DNA from 3 places in the Brachybacterium sp. NBEC-018 genome. Region 1 is predicted to be linked to each of the others. Evidence: predicted binding sites of a transcription regulator. Region 1 holds the regulator's gene; each other region holds the start of a gene.

Region 1 (3,271 bases):
GTCCCCGACGGGCGGGTGATCGGGGACCTCCCGGAGCGCCTCGCCGATGCGATCGAGCAGCTGCGGGTCCAGGCCCGCACCGCCCACACCGACGCCAAGGACGCGGGGGACGAGGGTGTGGTCGGCACGGCCGGCGCGCGCAAGGCCGTCCGCTCGAGCCTGCAGGAGATCATCGACGTCTGCGAGCGTCTCCTGGACCCGGCGGAGGACGACGTCGTCTCCGTCTCCCACTCGCCCGTCACCGGGCGCTCGAGCGTGCAGGTGGCGCCGCTGAGCGTCGCGCTCGCCATGCGCGGGGCGATCCTCGAGCACCGCACGGCCGTGCTCGCCTCCGCGACCCTCGCCCTGGGCGGCCGCTTCGAGCCGCCCGCGGGGGAGGTGGGGCTCGCGCGCGCGGCCCGCACCGCGGTGGACGAGGTCCCCTCCCGCGAGGACCACGGCGCCTGGGCGGGTCTCGACGTCGGAAGCCCGTTCGCCTACCGCCGCCAGGGCATCCTCTACACGGCCGCGCATCTGCCGCGGCCGGGCCGCGAGGGGCCGAGCATCGAGATGCTCGACCATCTGACGGAGCTCGTGGAGGCCTCGCACGGCGGTGCGCTGTGCCTGTTCTCCTCCCGCCGGGGCGCGGAGCTCGCCGCGGAGCACGTGCGCGCCCGGCTCGACCTCCCCATCGGTGTGCAGGGGGAGGACTCGATGGGCAATCTCGTGCGGGACTTCCGTGAGGACCCGGACACGAGCCTCTTCGGCACGCTCACCCTGTGGCAGGGCGTGGACGTCCCCGGGCAGGCCTGCCGCCTGGTGACGATCGACCGCATCCCGTTCCCGCGGCCGGACGATCCGCTGACGGCGGCGCGCCAGGAGCGCGTGGACCAGCGGGGGAGCAGCGGCTTCATGGCGGTCTCCGTGCAGCATGCGGCGCTGCTCATGGCGCAGGGCGCGGGCCGGCTCATCCGCACGCAGGAGGATCGCGGCATGGTCGCGGTGCTCGACCCGCGGCTGGCGACGGCCCGCTACGGGCAGGTGCTGCGGGCGGCGATGCCTCCGCTGTGGCCCACCCAGGACCCGCGCGTCGCCGTCGACGCGCTCCGGCGGCTCAGCGCCTCCTGAGCCGGGCGGTCCCAGGGCCCGGGGGCGTCAGGCCCTGGGCCGGGACGAGCCCGAGCCCGAGCCCGAGCCCCGGCAGGACATGGGCCCGGAACGACCCGGCCTGGCAGGACCTCAGACCGCGCGGAGGACGGCGACGACCTTGCCGAGGATCTCGGCGGCGTCGCCGAGGATCGGCGTGAAGGCCGGGTTGTGCGGCATGAGCCAGATGTGGCCGTCCCGCTGGGCGAACGTCTTGACGGTCGCCTCGCCGTCGATCATCGCGGCGACGATCTCGCCCTTCTCCGCCGTGGGCTGCGAGCGGACGACGACCCAGTCGCCGTCGCAGATCGCCGCGTCGATCATCGACTCGCCGACCACCTGCAGCAGGAAGAGGTCGCCGTCGCCGACGAGCCGCTCGGGCAGCGTGAAGACGTCCTCGACCTGCTCCTGCGCGGTGATGGGGACGCCTGCGGCGATCCGTCCCACGAGCGGAACGGGCACGGAGGGGCCGGCCATGACCTCGGAGGGATCTGCCTCCTGCTCGGGGGCGCCGTCCTCCCCGGGCATGACGACCTCCATCGCGCGCGGGCTGCGCGGGTCGCGGCGCAGGAATCCCTTGCGCTCGAGCACCTGGAGCTGGTGGGAGACCGAGGAGGACGAGGTGAGTCCCACGGCGTCGCCGATCTCCCGGATGGTGGGCGGGTAGCCGCGCGAGCGCAGCGACGCGGTGATGGTCTCCAGCACGAGCCGCTGGCGACGGGAGAGCGCGGCCGTGGACTCGGACGGCGACTCCTCGCGCAGGCGGCGGAGCGGCGCGGGTCGGGACGGGATGCTCGGCGACATCGGGCGGTCCTCCTGGCTTCGTCTGTCTGACCCTCGCGGTTCGGTGGTCGTGTCACCCAGGGTAGGTCGGCCGGGAGCGAACTCCAAACATGTGTTCGAGTTTTCTCTTGCGTGTCGCGAAGCTCTGCCCTAGAGTCGCACAGAGATTCGATCGAACAGGAGTTCGTAAGATGCACACTCGTCAGGCCACCGTCACCGCCCTTCCCCTGCGTGACGCCTCCGCCGTCGCCCGCCCTGCTCGTGCAGGTGTTCGACTGGAGGTCACCCGTCGGGGCCGCATGCTCGTCACCGCGATCGCCTTCCTCCTCGGGCTGGCCGTCGCCGCCCTCGCCCTGCTCGTCCTCGACGTCCCCTCCGCCCTCGCGGGTGACGGGGCCGACGGCGAGCGGACGGTCACCGTCGCCGCCGGCGACGACCTCTGGTCCTACGCCGATCTCTACGCCCCCGAGGGCATGAGCGACGCCGACTTCGTCACCGAGGTCCGCGCGCTCAACGAGCTCCCCACCCCGCGCCTCACGCAGGGCCAGGAGATCGTGCTGCCGGCCGCGGATCCCGCCGGGCGCTGATCCCCCGGGCCAGGTACCCTGGCCCGATGCACTGCCCGTACTGCCGCCATCCCGATTCGAGGGTCGTCGACTCGCGCACGTCCGACGACGGCGGCACGATCCGGCGCCGGCGCCAGTGCCCCCAGTGCTCCCGCCGGTTCTCCACCACGGAGACGGCCTCGCTCTCCGTGCTCAAGCGATCCGGGGTGAGCGAGCCCTTCAGCCGCGCGAAGGTCATCTCCGGCGTGCGCAAGGCCTGCCAGGGCCGTCCCGTCTCCGACGATCAGCTCGCCGTCCTCGCGCAACGCGTCGAGGAGGACATCCGCGGATCGGGCCAGGCGGAGATCGACGCCCACGGCGTCGGGCTCGCGATCCTGCAGCCGCTCCAGGAGCTGGACCTCGTGGCCTACCTCCGCTTCGCGAGCGTGTACCAGGGGTTCGAGTCCCTCGACGACTTCGAGGCGGCGATCCGTCGGCTTCGCGACGAAGGTCCGGCCTCGTCCTGAGACTCGTCCACCAGGTGGTGGATAGTGGTCAGGAGACTCCCAGGGTGTGCGTAAGATAGCCCCCGTGCGCTCGCGCGGCGCACATCTGATCGGCGGTCGTGGAGGGGAAGCCACGGCCGCCGATCTCTGTCCGTGGACCCGCCCCGAGCGGAGCCTCCCGCCCGCCCCGGGCCGCGGGACGCCGGGCACCGTGGGGGCACAGGGCGCAGGAGGCTCAGCCGCCGACGCCCTCCGGCAGGTCCCGGGCGTGCACCACGCCCAGATGGGTCGTGGGCCGGGTCATCGCGACAT
Region 2 (3,271 bases), 880 kb from region 1:
GTCCGCCATGTGGGTCCGCTCGCCCGTGTACTCGGCGGGGGAGCGGACGTCGATCAGCTGCCCGCCGAGGAAGCCGAGCACGTCGTCGCGGAAGGCGCGGATCGGCGCGTCCTGGCGCTCGACCACGGGATACCCGCTGCTCGCTGCGCGCGTGGGCTCCGCGGTGGTCAGCTCGCGCCCCTCGGCCTGCCAGGCGGCGCGGCCGCCGTCGAGCAGACGCACGTCCGCGTGGCCGAACAGCTCGAACACCCACAGGGCGTAGGCGGCCCACCAGTTGGACTTGTCGCCGTAGAGCACGACTGTCGTCCCGCGCGTGATGCCGTGGCGGTCCATGAGCGCCGCGAAGGCCTCGCCGTCCACGTAGTCGCGGGTGACCGTGTCGTTGAGGTCGAGGTGCCAGTCGATCTTGACGGCGCCGGGGATGTGCCCGGTCTCGTAGAGCAGCACGTCCTCGTCGGACTCGACGACGACGAGCTCGGGGCCGTCGGCCTCGCCGGCGGCGATCCGCTCGGCGAGCCACTCGGTCGTCACGAGCTTCTCGGGATGCGCGAACTCCTGCAGCGCGGGACTCGGGTCGAGGGCGATGGGCATGGGGCCTCCTTCGAAGCGGCGCGGCGTGAGGGCCGGGAGTGGACGACGGGGCGCCGTCCGAGGCCGCTTGCGCGCCGGCGATGCGGACCCCACCAGTCTGTCACCCGGGAGGCGGCGATGGTGCGACGGGGTGCTCGTGTGAACAGCGTGCGTCCCCGGGGCGTCCGACGGGCGACGCCGAGGGCCGGAACCCGCGAAGTGCCTTCCCGGAGCACCCCTCGCGCCCTACCGTGTCGTCATGGAGAACCTGGACCAGGACCCCGTCATCCCCCGCCTCGACCTCGTCGTCCTCGACTGCCCGGACGCGCTCGAGCTCGGGACCTTCTACGCGAAGCTGCTGACCTGGCGGATCGAGGAGGGCTCCGACCGCGACTGGACGACCCTCACCCCGCCGCGCGGCGGCATCACCCCGGAGAACCTCGAGGGCGAGGCGACCCTGGCCTTCCAGCGGATCGACGACTACGTCGCCCCGACCTGGCCGACGGGCACCCACCCCCAGCAGTTCCACCTCGACTTCTCCGTGAGCGACGTCGAGGAGGCCGAGCCGCGCGTCCTCTCCCTCGGCGCGACGGTCCACGAGCACCAGCCCTCCGCCTCGGGGTCGTTCAAGGTCTACCTCGACCCGGCCGGGCATCCCTTCTGCCTCGTGCGGCATTCGGTGGTCTGAGCCAGGGAATCTGACACCTCGCATTCTTGTGGGAAGGCGCCCGATATTCCTTCTGGGGTTTCGGGCGCTTCTGTGTGTGGAATTGCGGGGTGTGGGTTTGTGGGTTCGCGGGGTGAGGGGTGGAGGGTCGAGGGTAAGGCGCGAGGGGCTGGACGGGTCGGGCCTGTCGGGGCGTGCCTGCCGCGCCGCCGTCCCTGCTGTGTCGGCAGCCCCCGAGGGTCGGCCATTCCTCCTGTGCCGGCAGTGCTCGTCGACCTGCTGACTCTGCTGTATCCCCAGCGCCTGCCTTCCTGACACCTCTGCTACTTCCGCAGTGCTCGTCGACCTGCCGTCTCTGCTGTACCGGCGGGGCTCCCCGGGCCTGCGGTGTCAGCACCTCGGCCGTGTCCCCTCGGCCTGTCGTTCCTGCTGTGCCTGCCGCGTTCGGCGTGCCCGCCGACTCCGCGGCGCCCGCCGTGCCCCTCGACTCCGCGGCGCCCGCCGTGCCCGCCGCGCCCGTCGGCTCTGCGGCGCCCGCCGCATCGGGCGTGCCTGTCGGCCCCGCGGCGCCCATCGTTCCTCCCCACTCACGGGTTATCCACAATTTCCACGGATGTGGTGGAGATGCTTGATCTCGAACGACTGTTCGGGGATGATGGGGGAAGCGAACAAGGGGTCGAATGCAGGGTGTCGTGTTTCGGATGCTGTAGGGCAGGATGAGGGAGGGGAATCATGGTCGAGCAGTGGATGCAGGACATGGCGTCGCTCCTCGCCGCGGCGCCGGATCAGGCCGCCCTCGCGTCCCTCCCGGATGCCGTCCAGATCGACCTCGTCACGGCCCTCGAATCCGCACGCGCATCGCTGAGCGCGGTCCAGGCGCGGGCGGAGGTCGCCTTCCGCGACGCGCAGCTGGAGGAGCAGCGCCGGCTCGGCGTGCCTCGCAAGGACCTCGGCCGGGGGATCGCGGATCAGCTCGCCCTCGCCCGCCGGATCACCCCCAAGCAGGCCTCGGACCAGCTCACCTTCCATCGCGTGCTGGTCGAGAGCCTTCCCCGCACCCTGCGCCTCCTCGAGGGCGGCCGGATCAGCGACTGGGGTGCGAACCAGGTGGCGCGGAACGTCCTGCTCCTGGACGAGGAGGACCGTGACCGGGTCGACGAGGCCCTCGCCCCGGTCCTCCCGTCCCTGACGGCCGGGGCGGCCGGCCGTCGGGCCCTCGCCCTCGCGCAGTCCCTGGATCCGGAGGCCGCCGTCCGCCGCCGATCCCTCGCGGTCGCCTCCCGGCGCGTGGGCCTGCGCCCGGCGCCTGACGGCATGAGTCATCTCCACGCCCTCGTCCCCGTCGAGGACGGCGTGGCCATGATCGCGGCGCTCCGCTCCGCGGCGGCGACCGCCCGGGCCACAGGGGAGAGCGGCGCGCTGCCGGTGGGCGCCGTCATGGCGGATTTCCTCGTGGAGCGCGTGACCGGCCGATCCCCCATGGTCGGGGTGCCCATCGAGATCCAGCTGCTCATGACGGATCGCACGCTGCTCACCGGTACGGAGGAGACCGCCACCCTCGACGGCATGCCCCTCCCGGGCGGCGTCGCCCGCGGCCTCGCGCTCGGTGCGACGGCGGCGCTCCGCACCCCGCATCGCACGTCGGTGCCACCCGGCACCGCCTCGCCGCCATCCGGCATCGGATCAGCGTCACCCGGCGCCGGGCCCCTGCTGCGCGGCGTCAGCTCGCCGCCACCGCCATCTGCGCAGGCATCATCGCCTCACTCGCCGCAGTCACCACCCGCGGACCGTCAGGGCACCACTCTGCCGATCGCCCCGCCGGAGGAGGCCTCGCGCTGGATCCGGCGGCTGTACACGGATCCCGCCACCGGTGAGCTGAACGGCATGGACACCCGCCGCCGCTTCTTCACCGGCTCCGTGCGCCGCTTCATCAGCCTGCGCGATCAGCACTGCCGCACGCCCTGGTGCGACGCGCCGATCCGGGACATCGACCACGTGCACCGCGCGGCCGACGGAGGCGCCACCGACCTCACC
Region 3 (3,271 bases), 1.1 Mb from region 1:
CGGGATCGCGAACCTCGCCGTCGCCGCCGCCCGCCTGGGCCTGCGCACGGGCCTCGTCGCGGGCTTCGGGGACGACGCCTACGCGGACTGGATGTGGGACACCCTGGGCCGCGAGGAGGGCATCGACCTCAGCGCCTCCCGCCGCTTCCCCGGCTTCCACTCCCCGCTCACCGCGTCCGTCGCGACGGACGGGGACCGCGCCATGGTCACCCACGGCCACGAGCTCCCCGAGCCGCTGACCTCCCTGGTCATCGGCGCGCCCGCCGCGCGCGCCGCCGTCGTCGACCTTGCGGGGGAGACGACCTGGTGGGCGGATCTCGCCCGCCGCGGCTCGCGGATCTTCGCCGACATCGGCTTCGACGAGAGCGGCCGCTGGGACCCTGCGGACCTCGCCCCGCTCTCCCACTGCCACGCCTTCACCCCGAACGCCCTCGAGGCGATGAGCTACACCCGCACCGACAGCCCCGACCGGGCCGTGCGCGCCCTCGCCGAACTCGTGCCGCTCGCCGTCGTGACCGACGGTGCCTCCGGCTCCTACGCGATCGACGGCTCCACCGGCGAGGAGGCCTTCTGCCCCGCCGTGCCCGTCACCGCGACGGACACGACCGGCGCGGGGGACGTCTTCGCCGCCGCGATGGTGCTCGGCACCCTCGCCGCCTGGCCCCTCGCCGAGCGCCTCAAGTTCGCGGCCCTGTGCTCGGCGCTCGCCGTGCAGCAGTTCGGCGGCTCCCTCGCCGCCCCCGGCTGGGGCGACATCGCCGACTGGTGGCACCACCTCAGCGACGCCTCCGCCGAGGGCGACCTCCGCGCCGCCTACACCCGCGAGCCCTACCGCTTCCTCGAGGGCATCGTCCCCGACCACCCCGTCCAGGGCCGCCGTCGCGCCCAGGGCACCTTCGCGCTGCGCTCCGACGCCGGGGAGCACTGAGCAGGGCGACGTTCGAGTGTTTCCTCCACATCACTCAGTTATCCACATTGGTGGACGGTGTGGTGGATAACCGACGCGAGTCCCACCATCGACGCCAAGGGGAGTCTGTGCAGGTTGGCGCTCAGTCGTTGCTCCCCATCGCGCTGTTGTCCACAATTTCAGGTGGCATCGCCGAAACCCTTCCTCTCGGGGAACAGGTGTTCTAAACTGGGGTGACAGGCGACGGGGTCGATGGCCCGTCGGCGGCACGGGAGGGGTGGGGAGATGAGTGAGGGGACGGCAGGCGCCGAGGCGTCCATCGGGACGTCGCTCGCCGTCGCCGCGCCGCCGTCCTTCCCGCCGCGACGGATCATCCGCGCCCGCACGCCGCTCACCCTCGAGCGCATCGCCGCGGAGTCGGACGTCCGCATGGACGGCGTCGAGGTCCCGATCGCGGAGCGGCTCCTCGCGCGCCAGCGCCGCAAGTCCCGCGAGCTCGCCGAGGAGATCGGCGAGATCCACCTGCTGTGGGTCGAGGATGCCGACGACCAGGCGGACGTCAACGCCGTCGTCATCGCGAACACGCTGCGCACGGATCTCCCCACGGCGGAGCGCATGCTGCGCGACGCGCGGCTCGCCGTCACCGATCTGCCGCTCGTCCTCCGGCGCCTCGCCGCGGGGGAGATCTCCGTCCCCGCCTTCGAGCATCTCGTGCGCAAGGTCCGCCCGCTCGCGCCGGAGCAGCGCCGCGTGGTGGACTCCTACGTCGCGGAATGGGACCTCGAGAACATCCCGGCGGATCGCTACCGTCGTGAGCTGTCCCTGCTCGTGGCCTGGTGGGACGCGGATGCCGCGCGCCCCGGCCTCGCGGCGATGCGGGACGTCCGATTCGAGATCCTGGCGGAGGGCTCGGGGGTCGCCTGCCTCTCGGTCCTCGGGCCGATCCCCGAGATCTACGCGCTCATGAAGCAGGTGGACGGCACCGCCCGGTCCGTCCAGCGCGCCCAGCGCCGCGCGCTCGAGACCGGGGAGCCGGTGCCCTTCGACCTCGATGGCGACGTCGTCGCGAGCGGCCACCCGCTCCCGCTCGCCGCGCTGCGCTATGCGATCCTCACCCGCAGCCAGCTGGAGACGCCGGGCGTCGAGCGCCGGGGCGCGGATTCCCGCGTCAACGTCGTGATCCCCGCACTGACACTCCTGGGGCTGGCCGACGCCCCCGGCACGCTCGACGGCGTCATCCCGCTGCCCGCGCCGCTCGCGCGTCGGCTCGCCGCGGGAGCCCGCACCTGGCACCGGATCCTCACCGACCCGGCCGACGGCGCCTTCCTCCCCGTCCCCGCCGCCCAGTACCGGCCCACGACGGCGATGGCCGAGCACCTGCGGCTGCGGGACCCGGTGTGCGCGGTGCCCGGCTGCATCCGCGGCCGGCTCACCCCGGCGGAGATCGACCACATCGAGGAGTTCGATCACGAGGATCCCGGGAGCGGGGGAGCGACGGAGATCCGGAACCTCCACCGACTGTGCTGGTGGCACCACCGGTTGAAGACGGAGCGCCTGATCGATCCGGAGAAGGCGCCGGACGGCACGACGACGCACTGGGAGATCGGTCAGCTGCTCGCGCTCGACACCCGCCAGAACACGGACCTGCTCACCCCTGCCATGGTCGAGCTGCTCGAGGACGCCTGGGCGGAGCACGAGGCGGAGCGCCTCATCGCCTCGCTCGCCCCGCTCGACGAGGAGCCCGCCGAGCCCGAGCCGCCGCCCTTCTGAGCCGGAGGGCCGCTCAGGCCTCCGGCCCGTAGAGCGCGGCGACGTCCGGCGAGTCGAGCCACTTCGCGTAGGTCGGGCTCTGCGGCCAGCCGTCGGGGGAGTCCTGCCACTCCTCCTGCCGGCCGTAGGGCAGCACGTCCACGAGGGAGAAGGTGTGCCCCAGCTGCTCCGTGCCGCGGCCGGTGGTGTGCCAGGTGCGGTACACCGACTCGCCGTCGCGCAGGAAGACGTTCACGGCGAAGCCGCCGCCGGGCGGGGCGTCGACGTCGGCGCCGAAGTCGCTGCCCGCCGTCGAGAACCAATCCATCCGGTTGCCGACCTTCTCCCGGTAGGCGAGCGCCTCGGCGATCGGCCCCTGGGTGACGATGACGAAGCGGGCGTCATAGGGGCGCAGGAACTCGGTGCGGGTGAACTGGGAGGTGTAGCCCGTGCAGCCGCCGCACTGCCATTCCGCCCCCGGGGACCACATGTGGTGATACGTGATCAGCTGGCGCGCCCCGTCGAACAGGTCGACCAGGCGCACGGGCCCGTCGGCCCCCTCGAGCGTGTAGTCGGGGAGCGCGACCATCGGGAGGCGCCGGCGCTGCGCGGCGA

The links. Region 1 encodes LexA, which represses DNA repair genes until DNA is damaged. Its sites were predicted from a motif close to TCGAACANNTGTTCGA; they were not measured.
Region 2: the regulator LexA is predicted to act here: its motif matches at 1,872-1,887, upstream of NLU66_RS01170 (13E12 repeat family protein).
Region 3: the regulator LexA is predicted to act here: its motif matches at 1,118-1,133, upstream of NLU66_RS02435 (HNH endonuclease signature motif containing protein).

The regions. Positions count from the first base shown of each region.
Region 1 is NZ_CP100650.1:3,248,216-3,251,486, reverse strand. Features, by position in the region: gene NLU66_RS14755 (ATP-dependent DNA helicase) at 1-1,107, shown strand, start outside; gene lexA (transcriptional repressor LexA) at 1,219-1,929, opposite strand; gene NLU66_RS14745 (peptidoglycan-binding protein LysM) at 2,208-2,495, shown strand; gene nrdR (transcriptional regulator NrdR) at 2,522-2,980, shown strand; gene NLU66_RS14735 (HelD family protein) at 3,195-3,271, opposite strand, start outside.
Region 2 is NZ_CP100650.1:263,305-266,575, reverse strand. Features, by position in the region: gene NLU66_RS01180 (sulfurtransferase) at 1-591, opposite strand, end outside; gene NLU66_RS01175 (VOC family protein) at 830-1,258, shown strand; gene NLU66_RS01170 (13E12 repeat family protein) at 1,970-3,271, shown strand, end outside.
Region 3 is NZ_CP100650.1:532,228-535,498, reverse strand. Features, by position in the region: gene NLU66_RS02440 (carbohydrate kinase family protein) at 1-928, shown strand, start outside; gene NLU66_RS02435 (HNH endonuclease signature motif containing protein) at 1,193-2,677, shown strand; gene NLU66_RS02430 (DUF899 domain-containing protein) at 2,691-3,271, opposite strand, start outside.